2 regions of the Micromonospora sp. NPDC002411 genome follow, and region 2 is predicted to be linked to the other one. Evidence: riboswitches for the same ligand, from Rfam matches in the RefSeq annotation. Region 2 holds a riboswitch; the other holds the start of a gene.
What was found. Region 2 has a riboswitch for S-adenosylmethionine ahead of thrC (threonine synthase). Riboswitches for the same ligand answer to the same signal wherever they lie in the genome.

Region 1: it holds a riboswitch for S-adenosylmethionine, as region 2 does, so the genes downstream of both, ACWCO3_RS14480 (aminotransferase class V-fold PLP-dependent enzyme) here and thrC (threonine synthase) in region 2, are expected to answer to the same signal.

The regions. Positions count from the first base shown of each region.
Region 1 covers NZ_JBSFBM010000100.1:349-16,325, reverse strand. The annotation lists gene ACWCO3_RS14540 (NUDIX hydrolase) at 1-78, opposite strand, end outside; gene ACWCO3_RS14535 (Gfo/Idh/MocA family protein) at 343-1,311, shown strand; gene ACWCO3_RS14530 (inorganic phosphate transporter) at 1,363-2,370, opposite strand; gene ACWCO3_RS14525 (DUF47 domain-containing protein) at 2,381-3,007, opposite strand; gene ACWCO3_RS14520 (PPK2 family polyphosphate kinase) at 3,136-4,077, opposite strand; gene sigJ (RNA polymerase sigma factor SigJ) at 4,222-5,187, shown strand; gene ACWCO3_RS14510 (DUF402 domain-containing protein) at 5,210-5,716, opposite strand; gene ACWCO3_RS14505 (ATP-dependent DNA helicase) at 6,011-8,026, shown strand; gene ACWCO3_RS14500 (AI-2E family transporter) at 8,029-9,339, opposite strand; gene ACWCO3_RS14495 (GroES family chaperonin) at 9,500-9,838, shown strand; gene ACWCO3_RS14490 (hypothetical protein) at 9,920-10,087, shown strand; gene ACWCO3_RS14485 (PrsW family intramembrane metalloprotease) at 10,112-11,590, opposite strand; SAM riboswitch class IV at 11,614-11,734, shown strand; gene ACWCO3_RS14480 (aminotransferase class V-fold PLP-dependent enzyme) at 11,781-13,070, shown strand; gene ACWCO3_RS14475 (FUSC family protein) at 13,075-14,310, opposite strand; gene ACWCO3_RS14470 (HD domain-containing protein) at 14,417-15,073, shown strand; gene ACWCO3_RS14465 (DUF4031 domain-containing protein) at 15,045-15,329, opposite strand; partial or broken gene ACWCO3_RS14460 (FAD-binding oxidoreductase) at 15,398-15,977, shown strand, end outside.
Region 2 covers NZ_JBSFBM010000052.1:9,733-25,709, reverse strand. The annotation lists partial or broken gene ACWCO3_RS09490 (nitrate- and nitrite sensing domain-containing protein) at 1-1,420, opposite strand, end outside; gene ACWCO3_RS09485 (hypothetical protein) at 1,407-2,585, opposite strand; gene ACWCO3_RS09480 (alpha/beta fold hydrolase) at 2,959-5,823, shown strand; gene ACWCO3_RS09475 (ABC transporter permease) at 5,823-6,686, shown strand; gene ACWCO3_RS09470 (DUF4232 domain-containing protein) at 6,696-7,382, opposite strand; gene ACWCO3_RS09465 (DoxX family protein) at 7,845-8,294, shown strand; gene ACWCO3_RS09460 (ArsR/SmtB family transcription factor) at 8,452-8,757, opposite strand; gene ACWCO3_RS09455 (DMT family transporter) at 8,849-9,817, shown strand; SAM riboswitch class I at 9,886-10,021, shown strand; gene thrC (threonine synthase) at 10,032-11,318, shown strand; gene ACWCO3_RS09445 (GNAT family N-acetyltransferase) at 11,585-12,604, shown strand; gene paaN (phenylacetic acid degradation protein PaaN) at 12,655-14,328, shown strand; gene ACWCO3_RS09435 (GNAT family N-acetyltransferase) at 14,432-14,965, opposite strand; gene ACWCO3_RS09430 (cold-shock protein) at 15,275-15,478, shown strand; gene ACWCO3_RS09425 (hypothetical protein) at 15,574-15,977, shown strand, end outside.

The sequences.
Region 1 (15,977 bases), on a different contig from region 2:
GCCGCCCTCGGCCTGGAACCGGCGGGCGTGCTCGACCAGGGCGGCCGGGGCGGCGAAGCCGTCACTGTCGATCGTCATGCCGCGAGCCTAGTTCCCCCGGTCGGGCTCCCTGGCCCGGCCGATGCGCCGGTCCAGGGAGCCGCACCGGTCCAGACGTCCTTTGCTCTGCATATGCGGGCGCACCACCTCCGGCCGTGACGTGGTGCATCGGCATAAGCAGAGCAAAGGACGTAGGTGAGGTGGGCGGGGGCGGGCGGGACGGCGAGGCGACCGGGCCTCACCGCGATGTCCGACAGCTGAGCCGGCGGCGAACAGTTCACCCAGCTCGGTTAGCGTTCCGGCATGACTCGTTGGGGCATCCTGGCCACCGGCCACATCGCCAGCCGTTTCGCCGAAGACCTCCGGCTGGTGCCGGACGCCGAGCTGGTCGCGGTTGGTTCCCGTTCCGTGGAGAGCGCGCGGCGTTTCGCCGACACGTACGGCGCGAAGCGCGCGCACGGCTCCTGGGTGGAGCTGGCCGCCGACCCGGAGGTGGACGCGATCTACGTGGCGACCCCGCACTCCGCGCACTACGAGGCGGCGATGACCTGCCTGACCGCCGGGCGGGCGGTGCTGTTGGAGAAGCCGTTCACCCTCGACCTGGCGACCAGCACCGAGTTGGTGGACACCGCCCGCGCCGCCGGGGTCTTCCTGATGGAAGCCATGTGGATGCGGACGAACCCGCTGATCCTGCGGATGGTCGAGCTGGTCGCGGACGGGGCGATCGGCACGGTGAGCGGTGTCCGCGCCGACTTCGGGGTGGCCGGGCCGTTCCCGCCGGACCACCGGATGCGCAACGCGGCACTCGGCGGGGGCGCCCTGCTGGACCTGGGCATCTACCCGATCAGTCTGGCCCACCTGCTGCTCGGGGTGCCGCAGCACATCCGGTCCTGGGCGCAGATCGGCCCGGAGGGCACTGACGAGAACACCGGCATGCTGTTCGGCTACGACACCGGCGCGCTGGCGACGCTGAGCTGCGGCATGGTCGGGGCGACCAACCTGTCCGCCTCGATCACCGGCAGCGCGGGCCGGATCGACCTGCCGGAGCCGTTCTTCCGGCCGGGTTCCCTCACTGTGCACCGGGACGGCGCCGAGCCGGAGACGATCACCGCGGACACGGCGGGCAACGGCTACCAGTACGAGGCGATCGAGGTGCAGCGCTGCCTGGCCGCCGGTCTGACCGAGAGCCCGCTGGTGCCGCACACCACCACCCTGGAGGTGATGGCACTGCTCGACGCGGTGCGCGAGCAGATCGGCGTGCGCTACGAGTGAGGAAAGGAGGCCCCCGGCCGGAGCCGGGGGCCTCCTTCTCGACGGGAACGGTCAGCCGAAGAGCGGCCGGACCAGCAGGTAGGTGACGCAGGCGATCAGCGCGGCGGCCGGGAACGTGATGATCCAGGCGATCACGATGTTGCCGGCGACGTTCCAGCGGACCGCTGACAGCCGCTTGGTCGCGCCCACACCCATGATCGCCGAGGTGATCGTGTGGGTGGTGGAGATGGGCGCCTTGAGCACCAGAGCGTTGAAGTAGAGCACCGCGCTGGCCACCGTCTCGGCCGCGAAGCCCTCCGGCGGCCCGAGGTCGATGATCTTCCGGCCCAGCGTGCGGATGATCCGCCAACCACCGGCGTACGTGCCCAGGGCCAGCATCGTCGCCGACGTCCAGAACACCCAGCCCGGGATGTGCGTCTTGCTCTCCTGGAAACCACCGGTGTACAGCGCCAGCACCACGATGCCCATGGTCTTGGCGGCGTCCTGCATGCCGTGGCCGACGGACATGGCGGCCGCCGAGGCGGTCTGCGCCCACCGGAAGCCCCGGTTGAGCTTGCCCGGCTGCCCCTTCCGGAACAGCCACAGGATGGCGAGCATCAGGAGGTAACCGAGGGTGAGACCGACGATCGGCGAGAGCACCATCGGCAGCAGCACCTTCTCGCCGATGTTGACCCACTGCACGATGCCGCCGGTGGACAGCAGGGTCGCGCCGACCAGACCGCCGAAGAGCGCGTGCGAGGACGACGAGGGCAGACCGAAGTACCAGGTGATCAGGTTCCAGGCGATGGCGCCGAGCACCCCGGCGAAGACCACCCCCAGGCTGCTCACCCCGGTGGGCAGGGTGACCAGGCCGTCGCCGACGGTCTTGGCGACTCCGGCGCCGAAGTGGGCGCCGATGAAGTTGCCGACCGCGGCGAGCCCGAGGGCGATCCGAGGTGTCAGCGCCCGCGTGGAGACGCTTGTCGCGATCGCGTTGGCGGCGTCGTGGAAGCCGTTGGTGTAGTCGAACGCCAGGGCTACCCCGATCACCGCCAGCACGGCGATGAGTTCGGGTGTCACGGTCACAGGATCAGGACTCCTTGACCGCGATGGTCTCGACGGTGTTGGCCACGTGCTCGAAGGCGTCGCAGGCGGCCTCCAACTCGTCGGCGACCTCCTTCATCTTCAGCACCGTCAGCGCGTCGTACTCACCAGAGAAGAGTCGGACGAGCAACTGCCGGTTGATCCGGTCGCCCTCGTTCTCCAGGCGGTTGCACTCGATCCAGTAGTCCTCGAGGTCCTTCATCGACTTCAGCCGGGGCATCGCCTCGGCGGTCAACTTGGCCTGCTGGTCGAGCACGTTGACCATCTCGTGCAGTTCGCGGGGCAGCGCCGGCAGCTCGGTCAGCCCATACAGGTAGAGCAGGTCGCCGACCGCTTCCAGGTGGTCCATCACGTCGTCCAGCAGCGAGCCGAGCCGGTAGATGTCCTCCCGGTCGAACGGGGTGATGAAGGTCGAGTTGATCTTCTTGTACAGGTCGTGGGTGATCTGGTCGCTGTCGTGCTCGACCTCGGTCAGCCGCTCGCTGACCGACTGCACGTCCACGCCGGGCAGGGCCAGCTCGTTGAGCAGCGCGGTGCCCCGGACCAGGTTCTGCGCGGCCCTGGTGAAGAGCTCGTAGAAGGCGCCCTCGGTGGGGCGGAAGGAAAACTTCACAGCACAGACCTCGTCGCGTCGGTGGAAGGGTGGCGGCGCCCGAAGAGCGACCGCTCGGTGAATGCTAGGAAACGGCTGAACCGCGAATTCGCCGGCCCACCCCTGGCCAGGCCTCATTCACCGCTCGTTTACCTACTGTTCATCTCGGCTGTCCCACGCGTACCCGGTCCCCCAGCACACAGCCGTTCCCGCTCCTCGTCCACGTCGAAATCGGCAGCCGGATACCCCAGGTCGAGAGTGTCGAACGTCTCACGGAGCAGGTGGGCCACCGCCCAGTCCCGGTACCACTTACGGTCCGCCGGCACCACGAACCAGGGCGCGGCGTCCGTCCCACACCGACTGAGGGCCTCGGCGTACGCGGCCTGGTAGTCGTCCCAGTGCCCTCGGGAGTCGATGTCGGACGGGTTGTACTTCCAGTGCTTACGCGGGTCGGTGAGGCGTTCCAGCAGGCGCTTGCCCTGCTCCTCGTACGAGATGTGCAACATGACCTTCACCAGGGTCATTCCACCCTCGGCAAGCTCCCGTTCGAACGAGTTGATCGCGTCGTAGCGGGCCCGCCAGGTCGCCTCCGGCACCAGCGACCCGACCCGGGCGATCAACACGTCCTCGTAGTGCGAACGGTTGAACATCCCCACGTACCCCGGCGGAGGCAGCTCGCGACGGATCCGCCAGAGGAAGTCGTGCCGCAACTCCTGGCGGGTCGGCGGCCCGAACGAGCGGATGTGCAGACCCAGCGGGTTCATCGCACCGGCCACCCGCTTGATCGTGCCGTCCTTGCCACCGCAGTCCATCGCCTGGAGCACCAGCAGCACCCGATGCGCCGGCCGCTCCGACCCGGTCTTGGCCATCGCGAAGAGCATCTCCTGCTGCTGGGCCAGCTCACCGCCGACCAGCTCCACCTGCTCTCGCGCCCAGGCCTTGCGGCGCTCGCCGCGCCCCGCCGTCTCCGGAAGGCCGGGCGTGGAACGGGGGTCGATGGCACCGAGGTCCACCGGCGCGGTGACCCGCAGCAACTCCCGCACGGAGCCGCCAGAGGGTGCCACGATCTGCCGTTGCTGGGGTGCGCTCATCCACGGATCATCGCCCACCCGCAGGCCATCCGCCCGCCAAGGGACCCTCCCCGGGACGGCCGCCCGACCGTCCGGGGCTGCCGGTACGTGCGGTTGCCGCGAGGATGTACGCCAGGACGGTGCCGACCGGGAGGATGGTGGGTCGTGCGGGACCTGGCGACGGAGTTCGAGGCCGAACGGGGTCGGCTGCTCGCGGTGGCCCACCGGATGCTGGGCAGCCGCGCCGAGGCGGAGGACGCGGTGCAGGAGACCTGGCTGCGCTGCGCCGCTGCGCTCGCCGACCCGAGCGCCCGCGCCGAGATCCGTGAACTGTCCGCGTGGCTGACCACCACCTGCGCCCGGATCTGTCTGGACGTGCTCCGCTCGGCCCGGGTCCGTCGGGAGGCGTACCCCGGTCAGTGGCTTCCGGAGCCGGTGGTGAGCCCGTTGGGCGGCGGACCGTCCTCGGACGGGTACGCACCCGACCCGGCGGACCGGGCGGTCCGCACCGAGCAGGTCGGTGCGGCGTTGCTGGTGGTGCTGGAGCGACTCGCACCGGAGCAGCGGGTCGCTCTCGTGCTGCACGACGTGTTCGCGGTGCCGTTCGCCCGGGTCGCCGAGGTGCTCGGCACCACCGAGGTGTCGGCCCGACAGCTCGCCTCCCGGGCACGCCGGGCGGTCACCGCGCCGGACGTCCCCCGGCACACCGCCGGCCTGGCCGAGCAGCGTCGGGTGCTCCAAGCGTTCGTCGTCGCGACCGAGTCCGGCGAGTTGGACCAGTTGCTCAGGGTGCTCGCCCCGGACGTGGTGTTCGTCGGCGACTCCGGCGGGCACTTCCCGGCGGCACGGCGGCCGGTGCTCGGCGCGGACGCCGTCGGCCGTCTCACGCTCGGTCTGTTCGGCCGGACCGGCCGGTACGCCCAACGCGTCCGGTCCCGGCCGGTGCTGGTCGACGGCGTACTCGGCCTCCAGATGGAGACGACGCACAGCGACGGCCGGCCCATCCGCCTGGTCACCGCGTTCGCGGTGCACGAGGGGCGGATCACCGCCATCTACAACCAGCTCAATCCGGAGAAGCTCGCCGCTCTGGTGCCGTTGGGCGACGACGACACCTGGCCGCCGCGCTGGTGAACCGACCCCGCCGTGGGCGGTGTCAGACCACGAGAGCCAACCACTTGCGGTACGCGCCGGCGAACGGCTCGGTGCCGTCGCCGAGGGCCCCGAACAGCCGCTGGGCGGCTGCCTCGGCCTCGGCCACCACGTCGTCCGGGTAACCGAACCGGGCCCGGTGCTCGGCGAACTCGTCCTCGTCGAGCAACTCCACCAGACCGGTGGCCCGACGCCGCACCACGTCCAGGTCCAGGTCGATGAGGTTCACGGTGTCGTCGGATTCCCAGCGGGCCGGGGTGGTGATGTCGCAGTAGACCTCGCTGGTGCGCGGTGGGGGGTTGAACATGGCCGTCCACCAGGCGCGATGGGGCACCAGCAACACGAACGGGATCTTCTCCACCGAAGGCCGGCCGTGGTAGACCGACTCGGTGCCCTCGGGCACGCCGAGCCAGACGCCGAGATCGTCCTCGGTGAGCCGGCGGGCCGGGTAGTCGCGGTGGGCGCTGCCGTCGTACTTGCGGTAGATCACTCGGACCATGTCGCTCGGCATGATTCGCACCCTAACCGATACTGCCCACGCGTCGTAGCGCGGCGGTAACCGGACGGCGCGGACCGACGTGGACCCGGCCGGCCGGCTCCGCGCCACGCGGCGGATGGGCGCAGCCGGTGTCGGCGGCGACGGGTACCGTCGCACGGTGACTCCGCCCCGCACCGCCACCGGTTCCGCCACCCCGTCGGCCCGTGCCAAGGGCCGGCGGCGGGTGCCCGACCCAGCGGCACGGAGCTGCTGGCGGCGGCGGTCGGCGCGGTGCCCGGCGGCGCGGAACGTCCCGGGCAGCTGCAGATGACCACGGCGATCGAGGAGTGCGTGGCCGGCGGCGAGCACCTTCTCGTGCAGGCGGGCACCGGCACCGGCAAGTCGCTGGCCTACCTCGCACCGGCGCTGACCGTGGACGGCCCGGTGGTGGTCTCCACCGCCACTCTGGCGTTGCAGTCCCAGCTCGTCGACCACGACCTGCCCCGACTGGCCGACGCGGTCGAGCCGGTGCTCGGGCGTCGCCCCACCTTCGCGGTGCTCAAGGGCCGGCACCACTACCTGTGCCTCGCCCGACTCGACAACTCCACCGAGGAGGAGCCGGAGGACACCCTCTTCGACGCCCCTGCGGCTCGCCCCGGCGGCGGGACGAAGTGGCTCGGCGAGGCGGGCCGGCTGGGCAAGCAGATCGAGCGGCTACGCGACTGGGCCGAAAAGACCGCCACCGGCGACCGCGACGAGCTGGACCCGGGCGTGGACGACCAGGCCTGGCGGCTGGTGTCGATGCCCGCCCGGGAGTGCGTCGGTGCGAGCCGCTGCCCGTTCGGGCAGGAGTGCTTCGCCGAGGCGTCCCGGGCCCGGGCCCGTGAGGCGGACATCGTGGTGACCAACCACAGCCTGCTCGCTGTCGACATGCTCGCCGACCGGCACATCGTTCCGCCGCACAAGCTGCTCATCGTCGACGAGGCGCACGAGCTGGCCGACCGGGTCTCCTCCGCGGCCCAGGCGGAGCTGGTGCCGGAGCTGATCGACCGCACCACCCGCCGGGCTCGCACACTGCTGCGGCCGGAGACCGCCGAAGCGCTCACCGCGGCCGGCGACGCCCTCGCGGTGGGGCTGGCCGAGGCACCGGCCGGGCGCATCACCGCCGGGCTGCCCACACCCTTGCGGGAGGCGTGCACGCTGCTCGACGCGGCGACCCGCTCCGCCCTGGACGCCATCGGCGACATCAAGTCCGACGACCCCGACCCGGTCCGCAAGCAGCAGGCCAAGGCCGCGCTGGACGAACTCTCCACCACCGCGCAGCGGCTGCTGGAGGAGGGCGACCACGATGTGGCCTGGGTCGAGAAGAACGACAGCGGCAGCCGCCGGGCCCTGGTGGTCGCGCCGCTCTCGGTGGCCGGCACCCTCGCCACCCACCTGTACGACGAGCGCACCGTCGTCGCCACCTCGGCGACCCTGGCGCTGGGCGGCCGGTTCGACACGGTGGCCCGCGCCCTCGGGCTGGACGCTCCCCCACCCGCGCCGCCGTCCCCCGCGTCGGCCGCGCTGGCTGCCCGCACCGGCCCAGGTCGTCCGGTGGCCGAGACGCCGGGCCGTCGACTGGCCGGAGACGTGCCCCCCAGTGCCGTCGTACCGGCCACCGAGGGCCCCGGGTGGCGGTCACTCGACGTCGGCTCGCCGTTCGACTACGCCCGGCAGGGCATCCTGTACGTCGCCGCGCACCTGCCCCGCCCCAGCGTCTCCGGGCTGCCCGAGGCTGCCGGAGAGGAGTTGCTCGGGCTGGTCGGAGCACTCGGTGGTCGTACCCTCGGGCTCTTCTCCTCCCGGCGGGCCGCGCAGCAGGCCGCGGAGCTGCTGCGGGCGCGGACCGACCTGCCTGTGCTGTTGCAGGGCGAGGAGGCCCTGCCGTTGCTGGTCCGCCGGTTCCGTGAGGAGCGCGCCAGCTGCCTGTTCGGTGTGATGTCGCTGTGGCAGGGCGTGGACGTGCCGGGTGATGCGTGTCAGCTCGTCGTCATCGACCGGCTGCCCTTCCCGCGCCCGGACGAGCCGCTGGCGGCGGCCCGCGCAGCTGCCGTGGACGCGGGCGGCGGCTCCGGCTTCGCCGCGGTCAGCGTGCCGATCGCGGCGGTGCGGCTGGCTCAGGGTGTGGGCCGGCTGATCCGCGCGACCGGCGACAAGGGCGTGGTCGCGGTGCTCGACTCCCGGTTGGAGACGGCTCGCGGTTACGGGCCGTTCCTGCGGCGGTCGCTGCCCCCGTTCTGGTATACGACGCGCCCTGAGGTGGCTCGCGGCGCCCTGGAACGCCTCGCCGGCACGCCCTAGCCCTAGGGGGCCTGGGCGGCGACGACCACGGCGTCTGGTGGGGTGTCCGGGACCCTTCGGGCGGCGAGCCGACGGACGGCGGTGTTCAGCACTGCGATCAGCGGCACGGAGACCAGCGCGCCGGTGATGCCGGCGAGTACGACACCTGCGGCGATACCGATGATCACCGCGAGCGGGTGGAGGGCGACCGCCCGTCCCATGATCAGCGGCTGGAGCACGTGCCCCTCGATCTGCTGCACACCGATCACCGCACCCAGGATGATCAACGCGGTGACCGGGCCGCTGTCGACGAGTGCGACGAGCACCGCGACGCCGCCGGACAGCGCCGCACCGACGATCGGGATGAACGCGCCGAGGAAGACCAGCGCGGCCAGCGGGAAGGCGAACGGGATGTCGAAGATGACCAGGAAGATGCCGATGCCGACCGCGTCGATGAAAGCGACCAGGACGGTCGCGCGGACGTAGGCGACAAGCGTCTGCCAGGAGGCCCGGCCCGCGTCGTCGACCTTCCACCGGGCGGCCACCGGCAGCAGCCGGACCAGGAAGCGCCAGATCCGGTTGCCGTCGCGCAGGAAGAAGAACGTCGCGAAGAGCACGAGCAGCGTGCCGGTCAGCACCTCGGCCAGCGTCGCCGCGGTGCTCAGGGCGCCGCTGGTGAACTTCGAGGTGTTGTTGTTGATCCAGCCCTGCGCCTCGTCGATGTAGCGGTCGAGCTGGGTGTCGGAGAGGTGCAACGGGCCCGTCTTCAGCCAGTTCTGGATCTGCCGGACGCCCTCCGAGGACTTCTCGCTCAGCTCCGGTACGCCGCGAATGAACTCGTTGACCACGAGGGTCAGCGTGCCGATCACCGCGGCCAGGCCGCCGACCAGCACCACCGCCGTCGCCAGCGACCGGGGGAACCGGGCCCGCAGCAGCCAGCCCACCGCCGGCGCGAGCAGCGCGGAGAGCAGCAGCGCGATGGCCAACGGAATGATCACGATCTTGATCGTGCCGACGATCCGGAGCAGGGCCCAGGCCACCACACCGATCACGATCAGGCGCCAGCACCACGCGGCAGCGATCCGTAGCCCGTGCGGGACGTCCGCGTCATCCCGGCTCGAGGTCGAACTGTGCAGGTCCACAGGAGGTTCAGCCCCGTAGACCGAGGCATTCGGCGGCGCGGTCGGCCCCGGTACGGCCGGGGACGCCACCCGGGCGCCCGCCGACACGTCGCTCAACTCCTCGCTCGATGTGCCCTCGTCGGCACGAGCCGACTCCTGTCGCGACTGGTAGGCGCGGCGAAGCCGCCCGCGTACCCGCTCGAAGCGGCTCAAGCGCACCTCCTGGCAGAAGAGACCGGTCCACCCACGGCGACAGGTCGGACAGCATACGTCCGTTGCCGACACCGTAGGGCAGTTCCGCCACACAGTGCCCCCGCCACCACCGGCGTAACCACCGGCGGCGCGCCGTCGGCCACACGGTAGCGTCTGCGGCGTGACCGCCGACAACGATCTCGACGCCGGCCTGCCGATCCGTCTGCTGCACGACCGGGTGCTGGTGCGGATGGAGGGCAGCGAAGGCGAACGTCGCTCCACCGCCGGCATCGTCATCCCGGCGACCGCCGCGGTCGGCAAACGCCTCGCCTGGGCCACCGCCGTGGGCGTGGGCCCGAACGTGCGGGCCATCGTCTCCGGCGACCGGGTGCTCTTCGACCCGGACGACCGTTCCGAGGTCGAGCTGCACGGCTGCGGGTACGTGCTGCTGCGCGAGCGCGACGTGCACGCCGTGGCCGCCGAGCGGATCGAGAACGACCCGACCGGCCTCTACCTCTGACCCACCCTCCCCCTGCCGCGCACCGTTTGCCCGGCCGCACGACGGGAAGCCATCCGGCGACCGTGGCCCTGGGGAGGGACGATGCCGGTATTCGTGAAGAAGCTGCTGACCTGGGGCAGCGTCGCGTTCCTGATCTACTTCATGGCCTTCCGGCCGGACGGTGCCGCCCAGATGTTCCGGGCGATCGGAGCCGCGTTGATCGCGATGTTCCAGGGGTTCGGTGACTTCCTCACCTCGCTGATGACCTGAGCCGCCAGCGGAGGCCAGCGGCCGTCAGTGGTGGCCCGGGTGCCACGGCGCGGGCGGGCGCAGGCCGGGCCAGCCGGGTGGGGCGTACCCGACCGGGGGCGGTGCGGGGGCCAACACCACCGGAATCGGCACCACCGGCTCGTCCGGCGCGTCCACCGGGCGCTGGGTGCCGTCCGGGAAGCGCAGGTGGTAGCGGCTGCCGTCCCAGAGCCCGGCCGGGGCCTGCGGATCCCGACCGACGAAGACCGACCGGTACGCGCTGATCGCGTCCAGCAGTTCCCGCTCCTCCCGTGCGGTCCGTTCCTGGTCGGCGGCCTTCCGGTCCAGGCCGCGCAGGGTGCCGTCGCGCAGCAGGGCCAGGCGGGTGGCGGCGGACTGGTAACCGCGCATCGCCCGGACCCCGGCGTCACCGGCCACCCGCCGCGCCCAACTGCGGGCCGCGTGCCGTCGCCCCAGGCTGCTCAACGCGGCCACCTCGGGCGGGCTCAGCCAGCCGGCGCGTACGTAGTCCGGCAGGACGCGCTCGGTGAGCCGCCCCTCCCAGGCGCGCAGCCACACCGCCAGTCCCACAGTGCCGAAGAAGACGGGCACCATCAGGCCCAGGAAGCCGTACAGCATGATCACGGCCTCGCCGGTGGCCTGGGTCAGCGTGGGCAGCAGGTTCCACGTGCCGTGCAACATCATCGCCAGCAGCAGGCCGGCGATCGGGGCGAGCACCCGCACCCGCCGGTCCGCCGTCCGCGCGGCGATGCCCAGGCCGAAACCCGTCATCGAGGTGAAGAGCGGATGGGCGAACCCGAACAGCAGGATCCGCAGGATGAAGATCGCGATGACCTGCTGGATGCCGGTGGCGGGGCCATACCTGTCGACACCGGACGCGTAGCCCAACCCGCCCAGGTAGAGGATGTTCTCCACCATGGCGAAACCGACCGCCGACAGCCCGCAGTAGACCAGGCCGTCGGTGATCCCGGACCACTCGCGGCGGCGGAACACCAGCAGCAGGATCGGGCCGAGCGCCTTCGTCGACTCCTCGATGAACGGCGCCACCAGCACTCCGGTGAGCGCGGACGGCAGACCCCAGTCGGCAAAGCGGTTGGCGGCGAAGTCGTTCACCGTCAGCGAGGCGGCGGTGGAGACAAACGCGCCCCAGGCGAAGCAGAAGATCAGGTATTTCAGCGGCTCGGGTTCGTACCGGTCCAGCCAGAGGAAACAGGCGACCAGCACCGGCACCGGCAGGATGGCGGCGGCCACCCCGATGAGCAGGGCCTGCGCGCCGAGCGACTGGCCGAGCGTGAAGACCATGAACACCGCGCAGGCGGCGATGAGCAGCACCACGCCGGCCAGCGCCAGGAACCGCCGCCAGCCCAGTCGGCGCCTCGGCATCTGGGGGGCCTCGCCGACGGACGGGGCCGTGGATGCGGGCGGCGACGGCAGGGGTGAACCGGGCGGGGTGTCGGCCATGCGGTCAGCGTAGCCATCCGCCGCCGGCTGGTCCGGTCGCATCGGTAGCCGCTATGCTGCCGGCAGGTCACGAGTGCCAGCGCGAAGCCCCGGCTTGCTGGCCGGCAACCCTCGTCGAGTTCGCGGTGGGGTGCCCCGGGTGATGACCGGGCCCAGCCCGATCGGTGTGCTGGGCAAGCGCGGACCCCGTCCCGACAGTGCACCCGGGGTCCCTGACCCCGGAGGTTCCGGCGTGCCCGTCACCCTTCTCCCCTCGCTGCCCACCCGCTTCGACGCCGCACCCGAGCCGATCGCGCCCGAGCCGGCCTCGTCGGGGCCGCTCGACGTCCTCGGCGTACCGGGCGAGATCAACCTGGACTACGCCGCCAGCGCGCCGTGCGCGCGGGCCGCCGCCGACGCGGTGGCCGAGCTGCTGCCCTGGTACGCGAGCGTCCACCGTGGGGCGGGAGCGTTGCCCCGACGCTGCACCCTCGCGTACGAGCAGGCCCGACAGACGGTCGGGGACTTCTTCGGCGCCCGAGCCGACGATCACGTGATCTTCACCCGCAACACGACCGACGCGCTCAACCTGCTGGCACGGGCCCTGCCGGCCGGCACGACTGTGGTCACCTTCGCCGGTGAACACCACGCCAACCTGCTGCCCTGGCCGCGCGGCTCGGTGCGGCTGCCGGTGCCCACCGACCCGGACGCTGCGGTACGCGACCTCGCCGCCGCCCTGACCGAACTGCGCCGGGGCAGCAACCCGGCGCTGCCGGTGCTGGTCGCGGTGACCGGTGCGAGCAACGTGACCGGGGAACTGTGGCCGGTCACCGAGCTGGCCCGGGTGGCCCACCGGCATGGCGCCCGGATCGTGCTGGACGCCGCGCAACTCGCCCCGCACGCCCCGGTCGACCTGCTCGCGTTGGACGTCGACTACCTGGCGGTGTCCGGCCACAAGCTGTACGCGCCGTTCGGTGCGGGTGTGCTGATCGGCCGGGCGGACTGGCTGGACGCCGCACCGCCGTACCTGGCCGGCGGCGGTGCCACCAGCCACGTCGGACCGGCGACCCACGACGTGAACTGGGCGACCGGGCCGGCACGGCACGAGGGCGGCACCCCGAACCTGCTCGGCGCGGTGGCGCTGGCGGCCGTGTGTACGGCGCTCGACGACGCCGACCGTGCCGCGCTGGCCGCCCACGAGCAGGCGCTGCTGACCCGACTGCGGACCGGCATCGCCGCTCTGCCGCACGTCGTGGAGCTGCGCACCTTCGGCCCGGACGCGCCCCGCGTCGGGATCGTCTCGTTCGTGGTCGTCGGCTGGGACTCCAGCGACGTGGCCGCACGGTTGGCCGCCGAACACCACATCGGCGTACGCGACGGGTTGTTCTGCGCCCACCCGCTGGCGCGACGTCTGCTCAGCGAGGCGGCGGGGCGTACTGGCCGACGGGACCTGCCGCCCACGGCGCTGCGGGCCAGCATCGGCCTGGGCACCACCGAGGCGCAGGTGGACAAGCTGCTCGCCGCGCTCGCCGACCTGGGGTGAGGGCTCAGCCGACGGGTGGGGCGGTGGGCGGTTTCGGCGTCTCGTCGGGTTTGGCCGGCTCGGCGACCGGCCGCTCCTGCTCCCCGAAGGCGGTGCGGATCCACCGGTTCGCCTCCTCCTGCTCGATCCCGGAGGCCACCAGCAGGTCGCTCGCTGTGGTGCGGATCTGGGCGACCACCACGCTGCCGGAGAAGCCGACGCCGGCCCCGTACGCCCGGCCGGCCTCGCTGACCGCCCGCAGGGACCGCTCCCGGGCCTTCTCCGGCTCCTCCCCGGCAGCGAACTCGTGCTTGAGCAGCCGGACCGACTCGGCGAGGTGACCGACCGCGTCCGGCATCGATTCGGGCACCGGCTCCTCGTCCTCGATGAGGGTCACCGATCGGCGGATCAGGGTGCCGCTGTTGCGCATCGCCCGGTCGATCGGGTCGGCCGCCTCCGCGTAGTGGGTCAGTTCATCGCGGCGGTGCCAGCGGGCCGGGGAGAGGGTGGCGGTCTCCTTCGCGCCCTCGATCGCCTCGCCCAACGTGGCCAACTCCTCCTTGTTGTCGCGCAGCCGCTCCAGTGCGCCCTGGATGGTGGCCCGATCCCGACTGCGCAGCCCGTCGGCGGTGGCGTCGAGTTGGGTGGCGAGCAGGTCCAGGGCGGGTCGGGCGGCGCGGTTGATCACTCGAAGCGGGTTCAGCGGTAGCAGCACCGCCGTGACCAGCAGCGCGATCCCACCGCCGAGGAACGCGTCGACGAAGCGGGGGATCTCCAGGTTCTGGGTCGACGGGCTCAGTGTCACGATCAGCACCGCCGTGGCCGCAGCCTGGATGACGATGGCCACGCTCGCCCCGGCGAAAATGGTGAGCAGGATCGCGACAGTGACCACCAGGCCGAGTTGCCAGGCCCCGGTGCCGAGCAGGTAGATCAAGAGGTCGCCGACGGCCACCCCGACCCCCACCCCGACGATCAACTCGATGGTCCGGCGGAACCGCTGGCCCACCGACGCGGCGAGGGTGCCGACGGCAGAGATCGGCGCGAAGACCGGTTGCGGGTTGCCGAGCACCTTGTGCGAGATCAGGTACGCGAGCCCGGCGGCCAGCCCGGCCTGTACGGCGAGCCCGCCGGCCATCCGTACCCGGTGCAGACGGTCGTGCAGGGTGGCCCGGCTGCGATGGCGCAGTTGCTCGGTCGCCTCGGCGATCCGGGCACCGTCGATGTCCACCAGCCCGTCACGCAGCGCGGTACGTCGCACCATCGGCTGTCGCTTGTCCCGGGCCACGGCCATGGGCGCGACTACCCGTGGTGGGCGCGCTGAATCCTCCCTTCCCGCGCCTGGCGGGCGGATGCGGCAGACTCGGGCGGTGGTTGATCTGCTGCATCGGTGGCGAATCGCGGTCCGGGGTGTCGGCGCGGGCCCGGACGCGACGTCGGCGAGGGCTGGGGAGCAGTTGCTCGACCGGTGGCGGGAGCCGCACCGGCACTATCACACAGTGGCCCACCTGACGGCGGTGCTCGACGTGGTGGACGAGCACGCCGACCTCGCCGGCCAGGTCGACCTGGTGCGGCTGGCGGCCTGGTTCCACGACGCCGTCTACGACCCGCGAGCCGCCGGTCACGACAACGAGCACGACAGTGCCGCGGTGGCCGACGAGGTGCTCACCGGGCTCGGGGTGCCGGCGTCCTCCGTCGCCGAGGTTCGCCGGCTGGTGCTGCTCACCGCCGGGCACACTGTGACACCGGGCGACCGGGACGGCGCGCTGCTCTGCGACGCGGACCTCGCCGTGCTGGCCGCGCCGGCGGCCACGTACGAGCGGTACGCGGCGGCGATCCGACGGGAGTACGCCCACGTGCCGGAGCCGGCCTTCCGGGCCGGGCGGGCGGCGGTGTTGACCGGCCTGCTGGCGCTGCCCGCGCTGTTCAAGCTGCCGTCGCTGGCCAGCCGGTGGGAGGAGCCCGCCCGGGACAACGTGCGCCGCGAGCTGGCCGCGCTCAGCGAGGAGTCGGAGGGCGCGGGCTGACCAGGTGCTTCGGGCGACGCAGTCCGGCCGTGCGGAGCAGCCGGACCAGTTCCCGGCTCGGCACCACCTGGGCGCCGAGCCACACCGCCGCCGCGAACCGGTCGGCCGGAATGTCGTAGTGGTCCCGGTCGAAGCCGCGCCGGGGCGCGCCGAGCGTCTCGGCGAAGGCGTGCAGCTCGGCGTACGAGACGTCGCTGATCAAATGCGACCAGAGCCGACCGCGCCACGGCCAGGCAGGCCGGTCCAGGTAGAGCATGATGCCCAAGCTATCCCGTGCAGTCGATCATGTTGATGATCGCGGGCCGGCGACCTAGCCTCGGCTGCATGGCCCCCACCGATCTCCTCGACGACCTGCGCGACGCGCTCGGCGACGACGCCGTGCTCACCGACCCGGACCTGCTGCGGATGCACCAGCGGGACGAGGCCGACCTGTGCGCCGCCGGCACCCCGCTCGTGGTGACCCGCCCGCGCAGCACCGAACAGGTGGTCGCCGTGGTGCGGGCGGCGGCGCGACACGGCGTACCGGTGGTGCCGCAGGGCGCGCGGACCGGGCTGGCCGGCGCGGCCAACGCTGTGGACGGCGCGGTGGTCATCAGCACCGTCGCGATGGACGAGATCCGGGAGATCGACCCGGTGAGCCGGATCGCTGTGGTCCAACCCGGTGTGGTCAACGCGGCGCTCGCCGGGGCGGTCGCCAAGCAGGGGCTCTGGTACCCGCCGGACCCCGGTTCCTGGGAGTCGTCGACGATCGGCGGCAACGTGGCCACCAACGCCGGTGGCATGTGCTGCGTGAAGTACGGCGTGACCACCGAGTACGTCCTCGGCCTGGAGGTGGTGCTCGCCTCCGGTGAGGTGCTGCGCACCGGCCGGCGTACGGCCAAGGGGGTGGCCGGTTACGACCTGA
Region 2 (15,977 bases):
CCAGCGGCACCGGCGCGGTGTGGCCGTCGGCCCCGGCCGCGCCGGAGAGCACCACCAGGCTGCCGGCGTTTCGGCGCAGCCGGCTGGAGATGTGGTCGAGGCGGTACAGGTGCTCCAGCCGACCCGGGTCGGCCTCCTGCTGCTCCAACCTGTCGATCAGTGCGATCTGCCGGCCCACCAGGTTCTGGGTGCGCCGCCCGACGTGACCGAACATCTGCGCCACGTTGCGTCGGCCGGCGACCTGCCGCTCGACCAGCCGCGCCGCGGTGTTCTGCACCCGGTCGAAGGCCCGCGCCAGGTCGCCGATCTCGTCGTTGGCCCGGATGTCCACCGGTTCCAAACGGACCGGTTGTGGGCTCTCCGCCTCGTCGTCGGTCACCCGGACCAGCTCGGCCTCGGCGACCCGGGCGACCCGGTCGGCGGAGCTGGTGAGGCGGGTCAACGGTCGAGCCACCGTCCGCGCGACCGCCACACTGAGCAGCACCACCAGCGTCAGGATCAACGCCGCCGCGGCACCGACCAGGTACGCGGCGGTGAGCGCCCGCCGCTGCTCGGCGGTCGCCTCGGCGAGGACGTCGGCGATCAGCTTCTTCTCGACGAACTGGCCGAGCCGGATCATCGTGCGGACGGCCGGGAAGAGCGCCTCCATCGGCACGGGGCGGACTGCGGCGGCCGGGTCCCGGGCGCTGGTGACCAGGAAGTCCGGGCTGGTACGAGCGGCCACAGCCGCGTCGTTGAGCTGGGCCACAGCGAGCTGTTCGGGCGTGATCAGGCTGCGGAAGCGTGCGTTGTCGACCTGGAGCGCGGCGATGCACGCCACGTAACCGGCGACGGTGTCCGGGGTGCCGGCCGCCTTGACGAGCAGACTCAACGTGGCGCAGGAGGCCAGGCCCTCGTCGGACCGGAGCAGCCCGTCGAGAGCGAGCACCTGACGACCCGGCAACGTGTCCGTGTCCACACCGAACACCAGCCGCAGGGACTCGATGATCCCCGTGTTGATCGGGCGGAACCTCTCCATCACCTGACCGGGGTTCGCGGCCCGGGCCAGCACGGCGGCCCGCAGGTCGACGAGGCTGTCCACCCGGTCCAGGGCGTTGTCCACCCGGTCGGTCAACGCTTCGTTGCGACCGGCTCTCAGGTCGGCCACCCGGTCGTCCACGTCGGCGGACTTGCGGACCAGTTCGCTCCGTTCCACCCGGCCGAGCAGGTAACCGATGGAGAGGATGCGTTCCTGCTGCAGCTCCTGGACCAGGCTGCCGACCCGGCTGGCGAGACGTACCCGCTCGGCGGTGTCGCCGGCCCGCTGCGCTGCGGCCACCCGGTCGAGCATGACCGGCACGGCGAGTCCGACCATGCTGAGCAGCGGGATCACCACGAGCAGGGCGAGCTTGCCGCGGATGCGGAGCCTACCGAGCAGCATCGAACGCCCCCCACTGTGCGGTCTCCGGTTCCCGGACGACGCCGGCGGGTTGCAGCCCCCGGGGCTCGCTGACCGTTGGCTGCCACGGGTCGTTGCGCACCGGAGTATCCGGGCTGTCGGTGTGGCTGGCGGCGAGGGCGGCCCGGCGTCGGGCCCGGGCAGCGGCGTTGACCAGCAGCGCGGCGAGCCAGCCCAGCAACAGCACTGCCACCACCCCCGCTGCGATGATCAACCAGTGGTCCCGGTCCAGCTCGTCGATGCGCTCCACCAGTTGGGCGTCGAGTTCGGCGAGGATGACCGGCTGAAGCTGACGCGCCGAGCGGTGCGTGTTGAGCGCGGCAGCGGCCAACTGGGTCTGGTCCACCAGACCCGTGCCCTTCGCCGGGGTGGAGTAGGCGGCCAGCGCCTCCACCGAGCGCTGGTAGGTGTCGAGCGGGGTCAGCACGTTGGCACCGAGGTCGGTGCTCTCCGAACCGTCCACGGCGGAGCGCAGGTTGTCGACGAGGTCGCCGGCGGGTGCCAGCGCGGCCACCCGCAGGCCGCTCAGCTCCATCAGGCCTCGGGCCTGCTCGGCGGCGGGCCGACGGGAGATCAGCGCACCCAGGTCGGCGAGCCGACCGGCGGCCACCACCGCCTCGGGCAGTTCCTGGCCGGCGCTGTCCTGAAGGAAGAAGGAGTCGGCCACGGGGTCGCGGACCAGCCCGGAGCTCTCCCGGACCTTGCGGTGCAGGGCCAGCAGAAGATCGGAGACCTCCCCGTACGCCGTGTACGCGGACTCCGGGTCGGAGGCGCTGCGTCCGCGCAGCGCCTCCAGCTTGGCCCGTACGCCGGCCCAGCGTTCCTGGCTGAGCAGTTCGACGCCGATGCGGGCGTCCACCGCGGCGGCCTCCTCGACCGCCCGGTCCAACGCCTCCTGGGCGACCGGGCGGCCGTTGACGGTGGCGGACTGGGCCTCCACCAGGGCGTCGGTGACTCCGGCCAGAGCGGTGAGGTACTGCACGCCGAGCCGTTCGCGGGCGGCCAGGGACCGGTCGTCACTGGTCTGTTGCCAGGCGAACGTGACGAGCAGCCCCACCGGCGCGAGTAGTGCCCCGATGAGCAGCAGCGGCAGCAGACGGCCCATGGTGGACGGCCGTCGGCGGGCCCGCGGCGCGGGGACTGTCATGTGTTGTCTCCTCCGGCGTGGGCGCGGATTGGCGCGGTCTCGGGTAGCCGAACAGTCCCGTGCACCGGACCGGAAAACTAATCGAACGCCCCACTCGTCAGGCCTTGGTCGCCGAGTCAGGTTCGCGTCACTTCGAGCGATGTCACCATTTGTCCGCGTCCTGGGCACGCTCTGTTGCGGCGATGGGTGTGACATGGAGGGATCGATAGGGATATCCGCGAAAAGATCGGAATTCACGGAATCCGAAGTCAACTCACTGGGCCGCGTCGGACGTTGCGCGCTCGCACCCTTGTCCGCCACCGATCGGGGCAACCGGACGGACGTACGGCGGATCTCAGCCAACGCTCAGGCTGTGGGCCGTACCGTGTGCCGCATGACACCGCCGTCGCCGGCCGCGTGGTTCCGGCGTGCCCTGCCCACCCGCCGTCGCGCGATCGCCGCAGCGGCGGTCGTCGTGCTCCTGGCCGCCGCCGTGACCTGGGCGGTGTGGCCGCAGGGGCCGGGCGTACGCACCGAGAGCGCGATGCTCACCGTCCGCTCCGGACCTGCCGGCGACCAACCGGTGGACCTGGACACGACCTTCTACCTGCCCGACGACGCGTCGTCGGGTCGGAAGGTGCCGGCGGTGCTGTTGGCGCACGGGTTCGGCGGCACGAAGGAGTCGGTGCGCTCCGACGCGGAGGAGTTCGCCGGGCGCGGCTACGCGGTGCTCACCTGGACCGCGCGGGGCTTCGGCCGCAGCGGCGGCGAGATCCACCTGGACAGCCCGGACTACGAGGTGCGGGACGCCCAGCGGCTGCTGGACTGGTTGGCAGCTCGGCCGGAGGTGCGGACCAACGCCGCCGGTGACCCGCAGGTGGGTGTGGTCGGCGGCTCGTACGGCGGCGGGTTGGCGCTGCTGCTGGCCGCCCAGGACACCCGGGTCGACGCGATCGTCCCGATGATTACTTGGAACGACCTGTCCCGGGCGTTCCTGCCGGAGAGCACCGGCGGGGCGCCGACCGAGGGCGTGTTCAAGAAGGGCTGGGCCGGCCTCTTCTTCGGTGGTGGGGGCAACGTGGGCTCCGGTCCGGCCGGGCTCTCCGGCGCGACCGCCGCCGCGCCACAGGGCGCACCGGAGTCGGCCGGTCCACCCAGCCCCGGGCCGGGCGCGGGCCCGGGCAACGGTCCTGGCGGCGCCCCGACCGGTGCCGCCGACCCGTCCTGTGGTCGCTTCGCCGCCGACGTGTGCGCCGCGTACCTGCGGATCGCCACCACCGGTCGCGCCGACCAGGCCGCCGTGGACCTGCTGCGTCGGTCCAGCCCGGCGGGCGTACTGGACCGGATCAAGGCGCCCACCCTGCTGGTGCAGGGCGAGGCGGACACGCTCTTTCCCCTCGGCGAGGCCGACGCGAACGCGCGCGGCATCGCCGCCACCGGCACCCCGGTCCGCGTCGCCTGGTTCACCGGCGGGCACGACGGGGGCAGTGGACCCCGCTCGGACGAGGACCGGGTGAAGTTCCTGACCGTCCAGTGGCTCGACCACTACGTCAAGGGTGAGGGCGGCGCGCCCGGTGACGACTTCACCTGGTCCCGGATCGCCGGGTTCGACGCGCTCGACAGGGGTCTCGTTGCCACCGCCTTCCGCCGCGCCGACTACCCGGGTCTGACCGGCAACGCGCGCCGGGAGATCCCGGTCGCCGGTCCGGCCCAGCCGGTCGCGAACCCGCCCAACGGCAACCCGGCCGCCATCTCCTCGATCCCGTTCGCGGGTGGCCTCGCCTCGCTGCTGGACGGCGTCGCCGGCGACGTGCCCGGCCAGCACGCCCGGTTCGAGTCGGCGCCGCTGACCGAGGCGGTGGACGTCGCCGGGGCGCCCACCGTCACCGTCCGGGCCGCGTCGCCGACCGGCGAGGCGGTGCTCTTCGTCAAGCTCTACGACGTCGACCCGGACGGCGCGGCCACCCTGCCGAACGGGCTGGTCGCCCCGATCCGGCTCACCGGCCTGCCGCAGCAGGTGCAGGACGCCCGCCCGGTCACCGTGACGCTGCCCGCGATCGTCCGGCGGGTGGAGGCCGGCCACCGGCTGCGCCTCGTGGTGGCCACCTCCGACCAGGCGTACACCACACCCGCGCAACCGACCGTCTACACGGTCGCGGCGGACGGCGCGGTCACAGTGCCCACTGTCAGCGGCGAGCCGATCCCCACCGCCGCGACGCTCTGGCGCTGGGTGCTCGCCGGCCTGCTCGCCGCCATCGCGGTCGGGCTCGTCGTGGTCGTCGCAGTGGTCCGCCGCCGACACCGTCGCCAGGACCGCTCGGTGCATCCGGAGTACGCGGACACCCCGCTGGCCGTGCGCGCACTACGCAAGGAGTACGCGGACGGCTTCGTCGCCGTGTCGAACGTGGACTTCGAGGTGCACCCGGGTCAGGTGGTGGGTCTGCTCGGGCCCAACGGCGCCGGCAAGACGACCACCCTGCGGGTGTTGATGGGGTTGACCCAGCCGACCGCCGGGGAGATCTACGTCTTCGGTCGCCGGCTGGTGCCCGGCTCGCCGGTGCTGTCGAGGATCGGCGCACTGGTCGAGGGGCCTGGTTTCCTGCCGCACCTGTCGGGTCTGGAGAACCTGAAGGCGTACTGGCGAGCCACCGGGCGGCCGTGGGAGGACGCGCAGTTCGACGCGGCGTTGGAGATCGCCGGCCTGGGCGACTCGGTGCACCGGAAGATCAAGAACTACAGCCACGGCATGCGTCAGCGCCTGGCCATCGCCCAGGCCATGCTCGGCCTCCCCGAGTTGCTGGTGCTGGACGAGCCCACCGACGGGCTCGACCCGCCGCAGATCGCCGAGATGCGCCGGGTGCTCCAGCGCTACGCCACGGACGGTCGGGCGGTGCTCGTCTCCAGCCACCTGTTGGCCGAGGTCGAGCAGACCTGCACGCACGCGGTGGTGGTGAACAAGGGCCGGATCGTGGCGTCCGGGCCGGTGGAGGAAATCGTGGGCGAGTCGCCGAGTGTGCTGTTCGACGTCAGCGACCGGGTCGCGGCGCGGGCGGTGCTGGACCGGCTGCACGGCGTCCGGGTGCTGCCGGAGAGCGACGGCCAGTTGGTGGTGGACACCAACGGCACGGCCCGCAGCGAGGTGGTGGCCGAGCTGGTGCGCGCCGGCATCGGGGTGGACCGGGTGGTGCCCCGGCGCCGCCTGGAGGACGCGTTTCTCGCCCTGGTGGGCGAGAACTCTCGGGGAAGCGGTGACCGGTGATGGTTGTTTCCGAAGCGGGCGAGGCCCGCGGTTACCGGGCGTCGGCCACCATGCCCTTCGCGGCGGAGTTCCGGCGGCAGGCGTCCCGGCGGCGTACCCAGTTGGCGCTCGGCTTCATGGTGCTGCTGCCGCTGATCATCCTGATCGCCTTCCAGTTCGACTCGGGCGACGACGACAACGGCCGCAACGAGTTCTCCAGCCTGGTCGAGTTGGCCACCTCGGGCGGCCTCAACTTCACCCTGTTCTCGATCTTCGTGTCGGCGTCGTTCCTGCTGGTGGTCGTCGTCGCGCTGTTCTGCGGGGACACGGTGGCGAGCGAGGCGAGCTGGGGGAGCCTGCGTTACCTGCTGGCGATCCCGGTGCCCCGGGCCCGGTTGCTGACGGTGAAGCTGGTGGTCGCGCTCGCGTACTCGGGGCTGGCCCTGCTGTTGTTGGCCGGGACCGCGCTGCTGGTCGGGACCCTGCGGTACGGCTGGTCGCCGCTGCGCAGCACGGTCGCCGCCGAGCTGGAACCCACCGAGGGGCTGCTCCGGTTGCTGGCGGTGCTCGGCTACCTGGCTGTCGTACTCCTGGTGGTGGCCGGGCTGGCGTTCCTGCTGTCGGTGACCACTGACGCCGCGTTGGGCGCGGTGGGTGGCGCGGTGCTGCTGTGGATCCTGTCCAGCATCCTGGACCAGATCACCGCCCTGGGCGCGGTACGCGACTTCCTGCCCACCCACTTCAGCACCGCCTGGCTGGGGCTGCTGTCGACCCCGGTGCAGACCGACGACGTGGTACGCGGCTGCGTCTCGGCGATCGGCTACGCGACGCTGTTCTGGGGGTTGGCGTTCTGGCGCTTCACCCGCAAGGACATCACGTCCTAGGGGCTGCGCTCACAGCCGACCCTCCGGCGGGCTCACCGACGACGGCACCGCGCTCGGCGCCGGCGGCCGGGCTGGACGCGTCGGCACCGGCGTGGCCGGGGCGGCCTTCTTCCAGGCGCTGACGCCGATCCGGCCGGTGTTGCCGAGGTCGACCGGCCCGTCCGGGTCGACCTCGGCGGCCGGCTGCCCGGCAGCCGGTGCGACAGTCAGGTACTTCCCGTTCGTCGCGACCACTGTCGAATCGGTGACGAGGTTGCGCCAGAGCACCACGGCGGTGGCCCGCTCGGCGGGGGCGAGGGTGACCGGCCCGGCCGGCTGGTCGAAGCCCGAGGTGATCTCCTTGGCGCCGTTGACCACGCGCAGCATGACCGGCTCGCGCTGTTCGTCGAACACGTGCAGGATCGGGTACCCGTTGAGCTGGTAGGGGCGGTCGCCGCAGTTGACCAGCTCAAGGCCGAGGGCGCGTAGGCCCATCGCGGCGTCCGACCCGGTGGACCGGATCTGCACGCCGGAGGCCGGACACGCCGCCAGCGGCTCGATGCTTGCCGACGGGGTGGGGCTCGACAGGGTCGGCGGCGGGCCCGTCGGGTCTCCGCCCTGGCCGCGATGGTCGCCGGGGGTGCAGGCGGTGAGCAGAAGAGCTGCCGCGATCGCTGCGCCGGCCCGTCGCCGTGCTGCCGTATGGCTGGAGATCATCTGTCGATCCTCACCCATCGAGGTGTCCCACTGCTGCCCGACCCTCGCAGCGCCGGGCGGGCCGTTCCAGTCCGGCGCTTCCGCCATTGCGTCGCTGCCCGGTCGCGCCGCGGCAAGATCGTGCTCGATCCTGGATGTAGTGGCATTCAGTCCGTTTGAAGCCACTACATCCAGGATCGAGCGTGACCTTGACTAGCGGCCTTCCTGCCCCGGGTGCCGGGCAGCTGGACAGGTGCCATCCATACTATGGGAGCGTGCCCACGAGATCTTTGCCTGTGTTGTTCGCGCATTGGTGCAGGTCTGTGGCTTGGCAGCCTCCTCGCGCGGCGAGGAACGCTCGACTCGGCGCGCTCGACGGCGGTACATTCCGACCGGGGACTTTCCCACTAGCAAGGAATTTATAAGCTTCGATACTTTCATGCCTCACATTGAAGAGATCTGTTTCCTTCGATGGAGGTACCCATGAACGTCTCTCGGCTCGGCGGGCCGACCCTGTCCCTGTTCCGCATCGTGATCGGTCTGTTGTTCGCGTTGCATGGTCTGACTTCGGTCTTCGGGTTGTTCGGCGGCAACCCGATGACCGGCCAGGCGGTACCGGTCGGCACCTGGCCAGGCTGGTGGGCCGCCCTGATCCAGTTGGTCTGCGGCGCCCTGGTGCTAGTCGGGCTGTTCACCCGACCAGCCGCCCTCCTCGCGTCCGGCTCGATGGCGTACGCCTACTTCGTTGTGCACCAGCCGGACCACCTGCTGCCGCTGCAGAACGGGGGTGAGCTGTCGGCCCTCTTCTGCTGGTCGTTCCTACTGGTCGCCGCGCTCGGCTCCGGCCCGTGGGCGCTCGACTCGCTGCTCTTCCGACGCCGCGCCGACGCTCCGCCGTCCTCGGTGGCCGAACCCAGCCCGGTGTCCGTCTGACCGCACCCGTTCCGCGCGTCGCCGGAGCCCCGACGAGGTGGTTCCGGCGACGCGCGCCGGGGGAGTGGTCTGGGGAAGTGGTCCGTCCGGTGATGCCGTGAACGATTCAGCTCCAAAGAGTGCGCGGGACAGGTTCGGGACCAGGGGGCCGGGGTGGTCAGGCCGGCGGGCGGGAGGTGAGGACCGCGTCCAGGAGGCCGGGGTAGAGCTTGTCCACCTCGTCGCGGCGGAGCCGCACCAGGCGGCTGGTGCCGGCGGCGCGGGTGCGGGTCAGGCCCGCCTCGCGCAGCACCTTCAGGTGGTGGCTGCGGGTCGCCTTGGAGACGCCGAAGTCGAAGCTTCCGCAGGCGGCCTCACCGCCCTCGGCGAGCGCCCGGACGATCTGTAGCCGCACGTCGTCAGCGAGTGCGGCCAGCACAGCAGTGACCGGTACGGCGGTCAGGTCGGGCTCGTGCGGCTCCATGTGACCAGTGTAACCGTTGTTCGACAATTCTCGAACAAGCTCCTAGGGTCGGTGTCGTTAGTTCGACGATACTCGAACATTGGAGCTGCCGATGCGATCCCGCGCCGCCGCTTACCCGCTGATCGCCGTCCTCGGCTGGGGGGTGATGTTCCCGGTCCTGGCCAGCGCGTTGAACCGGGTCGACCCGCTCAACCTGACCACCGCCCGTTACCTCCTCGCCGCCGTCGTCCTGGTCGCCATCCTGCTGCTCCGCGAGGGTGTCGACGCGCTGCGGCCCGGTGCCCGGATGGTCGAGGTGGCGGTACTCGGCGTGGTCGGCTTCGCCGGCTTCAACGTGCTCACCAACCTGGCGCTCGAACACGCCGCCCCGCAGCAGGTGTCGCTCTTCGTGGCCACCACCCCGGTGATCACCCAACTGGTCCGTTGGGCCCGTGACGGCGTACGCCCGAAGCCGCTCCTGCTAGGCCTCTCCCTGGTGGCGCTCCTCGGCGTCGGCCTGGTGATCACCCGCGGCAGCCTGGCCGGGCTCGGTCAGTTCGGTGTCGGCGGTCTGATGATGATCGGCGCGGTGCTCGGTTGGGGCATCTACACGCACGGTGCCAGCCGCTTCGGCGGGTGGTCGCCACTGCGCTTCACCACGCTGACCGCGCTCGCCGGCACCGCCGCGATGCTGGCCGCGAGCATCGGCGCGGACGCCGTCGGCTGGCAGCACGCGCCGGCCGCCGCCGACCTCGTGGCGGTCACCCCACAGTTGGCGTACGCCGTGATTGTGGGAGCTGTCATCGCGGTGCTTGCCTGGAACACCGGAGTGCAGCGGCTCGGTGCCGCCAACGCCGCGCTGTTCATGAATCTGGTCCCGGTGACCACGTTCGCGGTGCAGATCGCCCGCGGCTACCGTCCGGAGCCGGTCGAGTTGGTCGGTGCCGCCGTCACCATCGCCGCGCTGGTCGCCGCGAACCTGGCCAACCGCCCCCGGACCCGGGCCTCGTCGCTGCCCGGCGCGAGCGCGGTCACGGATCCGATCGCGGTGACCGACCGCGCGGCGGTGAGCGCCCGCTGACCCACTACCTGGGATCAGCGGTAGCTACTGCCGACAGCGTTGTCCTAGACTCGACGGCACAACTGCATACCTCATCCAGAGGGGCTGAGGGATACGGCCCGACGACGCCCCGGCAACCACCCCGCGCGCTCACCGCTGAGCGACAGGCGGGGCAGGTGCCAATTCCGTCCCCGCCGCACCGTGCGATGCGGGGAAAGATGAGAGGACTCTCGACATGACGTCGACGCTCGCCGCCTCCGGCATCGACACCTCCGCCAGCCCCGCCCGCGCCCTGGTCTGCCGTGCCTGTTCGGCGCGCTACCCGCTCGTCGCCCAGCACGCCTGTTACGAGTGTTTCGGCCCGCTGGAGGTCGACTACGACACCGCCGCCCTGGCGACGGTCACCCGGGAGCAGATCGAGGCCGGGCCGAAGAACATCTGGCGGTACGCCGCACTCCTCCCCGCCGGTCAGGACCCGACCACCCGGGTCACCCTCGACCCGGGGCTGACCCCGTTGGTGGCGGCCCCGCACCTCGCCGCCGAGCTGGGCATCACCGCGCCACTCTGGGTCAAGGACGACAGTGCCAACCCCACCCACTCCTTCAAGGACCGGGTCGTCTCGGTGGCGCTCACCGCAGCGAGGGCGCTCGGCTTCACCCGGTTCGCCTGCGCGTCGACCGGCAACCTGGCCAACTCGGTGGCCGCGCACGGCGCCCGTGCCGGAGTGCCCTCGGTCGTCTTCATCCCCAGTGACCTGGAACAGGGCAAGGTCATCACCACCGCCGTCTACGGCGGCGAGCTGGTCGCCATCGACGGCTCGTACGACGACGTCAACCGGCTCTGCGGCGAACTGGTGGAGACCGACGAGTTCGAGGACACCGCGTTCGTCAACGTCAACGTCCGGCCGTACTACGCGGAGGGCTCCAAGACGCTCGGCTACGAGGTTGCCGAGCAGCTCGGGTGGCGGATCCCGGCGCAGGTGGTCATCCCGATGGCCAGCGGCGAACTGCTCACCAAGATTGACAAGGCGTTCACCGAGCTGGTGGAGATCGGTCTGGTCGAGGCGCCGGCCGGCGGGTGGAAGGTCTTCGGCGCCCAGTCCGCCGGTTGCAACCCGATCGCCGTCGCCCTGCACGACGACGCCGACTCGATCACCCCGGTCAAGCCCACCGGCATCGCCAAGTCGCTCAACATCGGCGACCCGGCCGCCGGTGTCTACGCCCTGGAGGCGGTCCGCCGCACCGGCGGTTGGATGGAGTACGCCGACGACGACGAGATCCGCGCGGGCATCCGCGATCTGGCCCGCACCACAGGTGTCTTCGCGGAGACCGCTGGCGGTGTGACAGTGGCGGTGTTGCGCAAGCTGGTCGAGTCCGGTCGGCTCGACCCGACCGCGGAGACCGTGGTGTTCAACACCGGCGAGGGCCTCAAGACCATCGACGCGGTGGCCGGTCAGGTCGGGCCGACCCACCACATCAAGCCCTCGCTGCGGGCCGCCCGCGACGCCGGCCTCCTCGGCTGATCCCTCATCGTCCAGACGGAGGCGGGGCGATCCGCCGGGTAACTGGGTTTTCGCTGTGAGTGTGGAAAACCCTCCGCTACGGACTTGACGGCAGGAACCGGACGGCGCAAGATGCTCCGTGCGGGAGGGCATTTCGCCGAAGACTTTTGAAGTTCTTGCGACCCAACGCCGGAGGCGTTGTGCGAGTGTCCCTCCCGACCACGTTCGATCGGGCCAGCGAGTAATTCGCTGGCCCGATCGCTTTTCCGGGGCGCACGCTCAGCGGCATGAGCATCACCATCACATCGTTCGACGGTGCCGAGCGGGCCGCTGTCGACGAGGCGTACCGGATCGGGTCGGCGGCCAACGACGTCGACCTGCCGGACTTCCCGCCCTTCTGCCGGCGACGCTTCGACGCGCTGTTCCATACGCCCATGCCCGGCACCCGGTCGCTCTGGGCGCTGGCCCGACTCGATGGTGTGCCAGCCGGCTACCTCCAACTGGACCTGCCCCAGTTGGACAACACCGACAACGCCACTGTCGAGCTGGTGGTGCACCCCGAGCTGCGGCGGCGGGGCGTCGGCCGGGCGCTGCACGAGCACGCGGTGCGTCTGCTCCGCGAGCACGGGCGCAAGAGGGTCGTCGCGATGGCCGTCTCCGCGCTGCCCGACGGCCCGGCGCGGCCGGCCGCTGGTGACGCCTTCGCCGCAGCCACCGGCGCCCGGTCCGCGTTGGCGGAGGTGCGTCGACGGCTCGACGTCGGAGGGATCGACCGGGTCGCGTTGCGCGCGGCGTTGGCCGAGGCCCGGCCGCGGGCCGAGGGTTACCACTCGGTCTGCTGGCAGGGAACAACCCCGCAGGAGTACGTCGCGGACATCGCCTACCTGGACGGCCGGCTGCTCATGGACGCGCCCATGGGCGACGTGCAGTGGGAACCGGAGCAGGTGGACGCCGAACGCATCCGCGGCAACGAGCGCGCCCTGGACGCCAGAGGTCGGAGGCGCTACCACCTGGGGATGCGACACGAGGAGTCCGGCCGGCTGGTCGCCTGGACCCTGCTGGACGTGGGCGCCTCCGCCAACTGGCACGCGTTCCAGCAGATCACCATCGTCGACCCGGCCCACCGTGGGCAGCGGCTCGGCCTGATCGCCAAGGCGGAGAACCTGCACCACCTGCTCACCCACGAGCCGGCGGTACAGGTGATCGACACCTGGAACGCGGCCAGCAACAGCTACATGGTGGCGATCAACGAGCAGCTCGGCTTCCGCCCGGTGGACGCCTGGACCGACTGGCAGCTCACCCTCTGACGGGTATCGGCGCTACTGCTCGCGTACCTGCCTCAGGCATGATGGCGGGCATGACGGAGACCCCGCATCCCCTGTACGAGAGGCACGCCGACACCCTCAACCGTGCGCTGACCGCGATCACGGAGCGGGGCTACTGGTCCGCCTATCCCGAATCTCCCAGTCCCCGGGTGTACGGCGAGACCGCCGCCGCCGACGGCAAGGCCGCCTTCGAGGCGTACCTCGGTGGTGATTTTCCGCTCGACCAGCCGGGCGCCGGCGTGCGGGTCGCCACCGAGACGAGCCCGTTCGGGGTGGAGTTGGCGGTGCGGTACCCGCACGCCGGTCCCGGCGAGCTGGTGAGCGCCGCCTCCGCCGCGCTGCCCGCGTGGCGCGACGCCGGCCCGCAGGCCCGGGTGGGTGTCTGCCTGGAGATCCTCGACCGGCTGCACAAGCACATCTTCGAGCTGGCCAACGCGGTGCAGTTCACCAGCGGGCAGGCGTTCGTGATGGCCTTCCAGGCCGGCGGCGCGCACGCGCTGGATCGTGCCCTGGAGGCGCTGGCGTACGCGTACGCCGAGATGACCCGTCACCCGGGCACCGCCGGTTGGGAGAAGGCCGCAGGCAAGGGCGACCCGCTGCGGATGACCAAGACGTTCCACGTGGTGCCGCGTGGGGTGGCGCTGGTGATCGGCTGCAACACCTTCCCGACCTGGAACTCGTACCCCGGGCTGTTCGCCTCGCTGGTCACCGGCAACCCGGTGATCGTCAAGCCGCACCCGCGCGCGGTGCTGCCGTTGGCCATCACTGTGAAGTACGCCCGGGAGGTGCTCGCCGAGGCGGGCTTCGACCCGAACCTGGTCATGCTGGCGGCCGAGGCCCCCGGTGAGAAGCTCGCCAGCGACCTGGCCCTGCACCAGGCCGTCAAGATCGTCGACTTCACCGGTTCCACCGAGTACGGCGACTGGCTGGAGACGCACGCCCGGCAGGCGTCGGTCTACACCGAGAAGGCCGGTCTGAACACCGTCGTCATCGACTCCACCGACGACTTCGCCGGCATGTGCCGCAACCTCGGTTTCACGCTGACCCTCTACAGCGGTCAGATGTGCACCACCTCGCAGAACATCCTCATCCCGGCCGGCGGCATCGACACCGACCAGGGGCACAAGAGCTTCGACGAGGTGGCCGGCGGGATCGCCGCCGCGGTCGGCAAGCTCACCGCCGACCCGGCCCGGGGTGTGGAGCTGACCGGCGCCATCGTCAACGACGGGGTGTTGGAGCGGTTGGCCGAGGTCACCAAGGTCGGCGAGCCGGTGTTGGAGTCGCGGGCCGTGGACCACCCGGCGTACGCCGACGCGGTGGTGCGTACCCCGACGATCGTGAAGCTGGCCGCTGACGACGCGGAGACGTACGGCCGGGAGTGGTTCGGGCCCATCTCGTTCGCCATCGCGACCGACTCGACGGCGCACAGCCTGGAGCTGCTGCGTCGCACGGTCGGCGAGAAGGGCGCGCTCACCGCCGGGGTCTACTCCACCGACGAGTCGGTGCTGGACGCTACCGAGGCGGTCGCGGTCGAGGTGGGGGTGCACCTGTCCTGCAACCTCACCGGCGGTGTCTTCGTGAACCAGTCGGCGGCGTTCTCCGACTTCCACGGCAGTGGCGCCAACGCGGCGGCCAACGCGGCCCTGACCGACGGCGCGTACGTGGCGAACCGCTTCCGGATCGTCCAGTCCCGACGACCGGCCTGACGCTCGACGGCCGAAGTGATCAAGAGGTTTGCGTCAGCGCGAGGGCGATTCCTGACGCAAACCTCTTGATCACCGGTCGCTGGCGGGAGGGGAGGGTGGGGGGTCAGGCTGGGCGGCGCATCTGCAGCTCCGTCATCGCGGGGATGTTCGGGTGGGGGACTCGTACGCCGGTGTCCTCGAAACCGAGCCGTTGGTAGGCGCGGTAGGCGCGGTCGTTGCCCACCACGACCTCCAGCAGCAACTCCGGTCGGCCGCAGGACCGCGACCAGGCGGCCACACCATCGATCAGCTCGCCGAGCAGGCCGCTGCCCCGCCAGGTCGGCGTGACGTACACGGCGTAGATCACGGTCAGCCCCGCCTCGGTCGGAGCGATGGTGCCGCCGGCGTGCCCGACCAGCCGCCCACGGCCCGGGTCCGCGACGAACTGCGCGTTGTTTGGGCCGGCGGAGGTGTAGGCGACCCGCGCGGCGTACTCGGCGTGGGACCGGGCCGCCGCGTCCGCGATCGTCTCCAGGAAGGCCAACGGCGCGTCGGCGAGCATCTCCAGGCGCAGCGCCCGCATCCGGGCGGCATCCATCGGCCGAACCCGGCGGATCTCCGCCTGCCGTAGGCCGGGCGAACCGGTGTCGATGGTCATGTCCGCATGCCTACCACAGGGCGGAACCGGTTTCCGGCCGCGCCTCTCAGCCGCCGGTAGCCCATGGGCCCTCACCGCCATCCACCACCCTGGATCCCGGTGGATCGGAAAACCGGTCCGCCGACATGATCCAGCCGCACTGAAATATGCCCGATTTGTGGTCGTGCACGGCTGTCACTCCTCGTGTAGCGTGCGATTTCGGTCACCGCTTTCAATGGCCGTCATCGATTGCTGAGCGGTGCTCCGATGGCGTCCGGCTGTGTCGTGCGCCGGGCAGGCAACGCCGCGCAGAGTGAGGGAAGTGGCACCGTGGCACAGGGTTCCGTGAAGTGGTTCAACGCCGAAAAGGGTTACGGCTTCATCGCCGTCGACGGCGGTCAGGACGTGTTCGTCCACTTCTCCGCGATCGAGATGGACGGCTACAAGGCGTTGGAGGACGGCCAGCGGGTGGAGTTCGAGATCGCGCAGGGCCAGAAGGGTCCGCAGGCGGAACACGTACGCGTCATCGGCTGAATTTCGTGCACCGACAGCCCCGCGCGTCGGGGCAGCGGCACGGGCGCGCAACCGGGAAGATCGTGAACCGTTCCAGCCGATGCTGAGGAGCGTTCATGACCGACCAGCCACCCTCGTCCACCCCACCGTCCGGGCCGGGTGAGCCGGGCCCGTCCGACCCGACCCAGAGCCAACCCGGCCCTGCCGGTCCGCCGCCGGGTGGGGAACCAGGCGTACCGCCGGCCGGTCCTCCACCGGGGTGGGACCCCGCGCAGGGTGCCTGGGGTGCGGGCGGTCCTCCGCCGGGTGCGGATCCGGCGCAGGGCGCCTGGGGTCCGCCGCCGCAGGGCTGGGTGTTTCCGCCCACCGGGGGCTACCCGCCCGGCGCGGGTCCCTACGGCGGGCAACAGTGGCATCCGGGGCCGCCGATCGGGTGGTACCCGCCCGGTTACGGCTTCGACCCGAACGATCCCCTGGTCACCCCACCCGGCGCCGGCATCGGCGGCTGGTTCACCAGGTG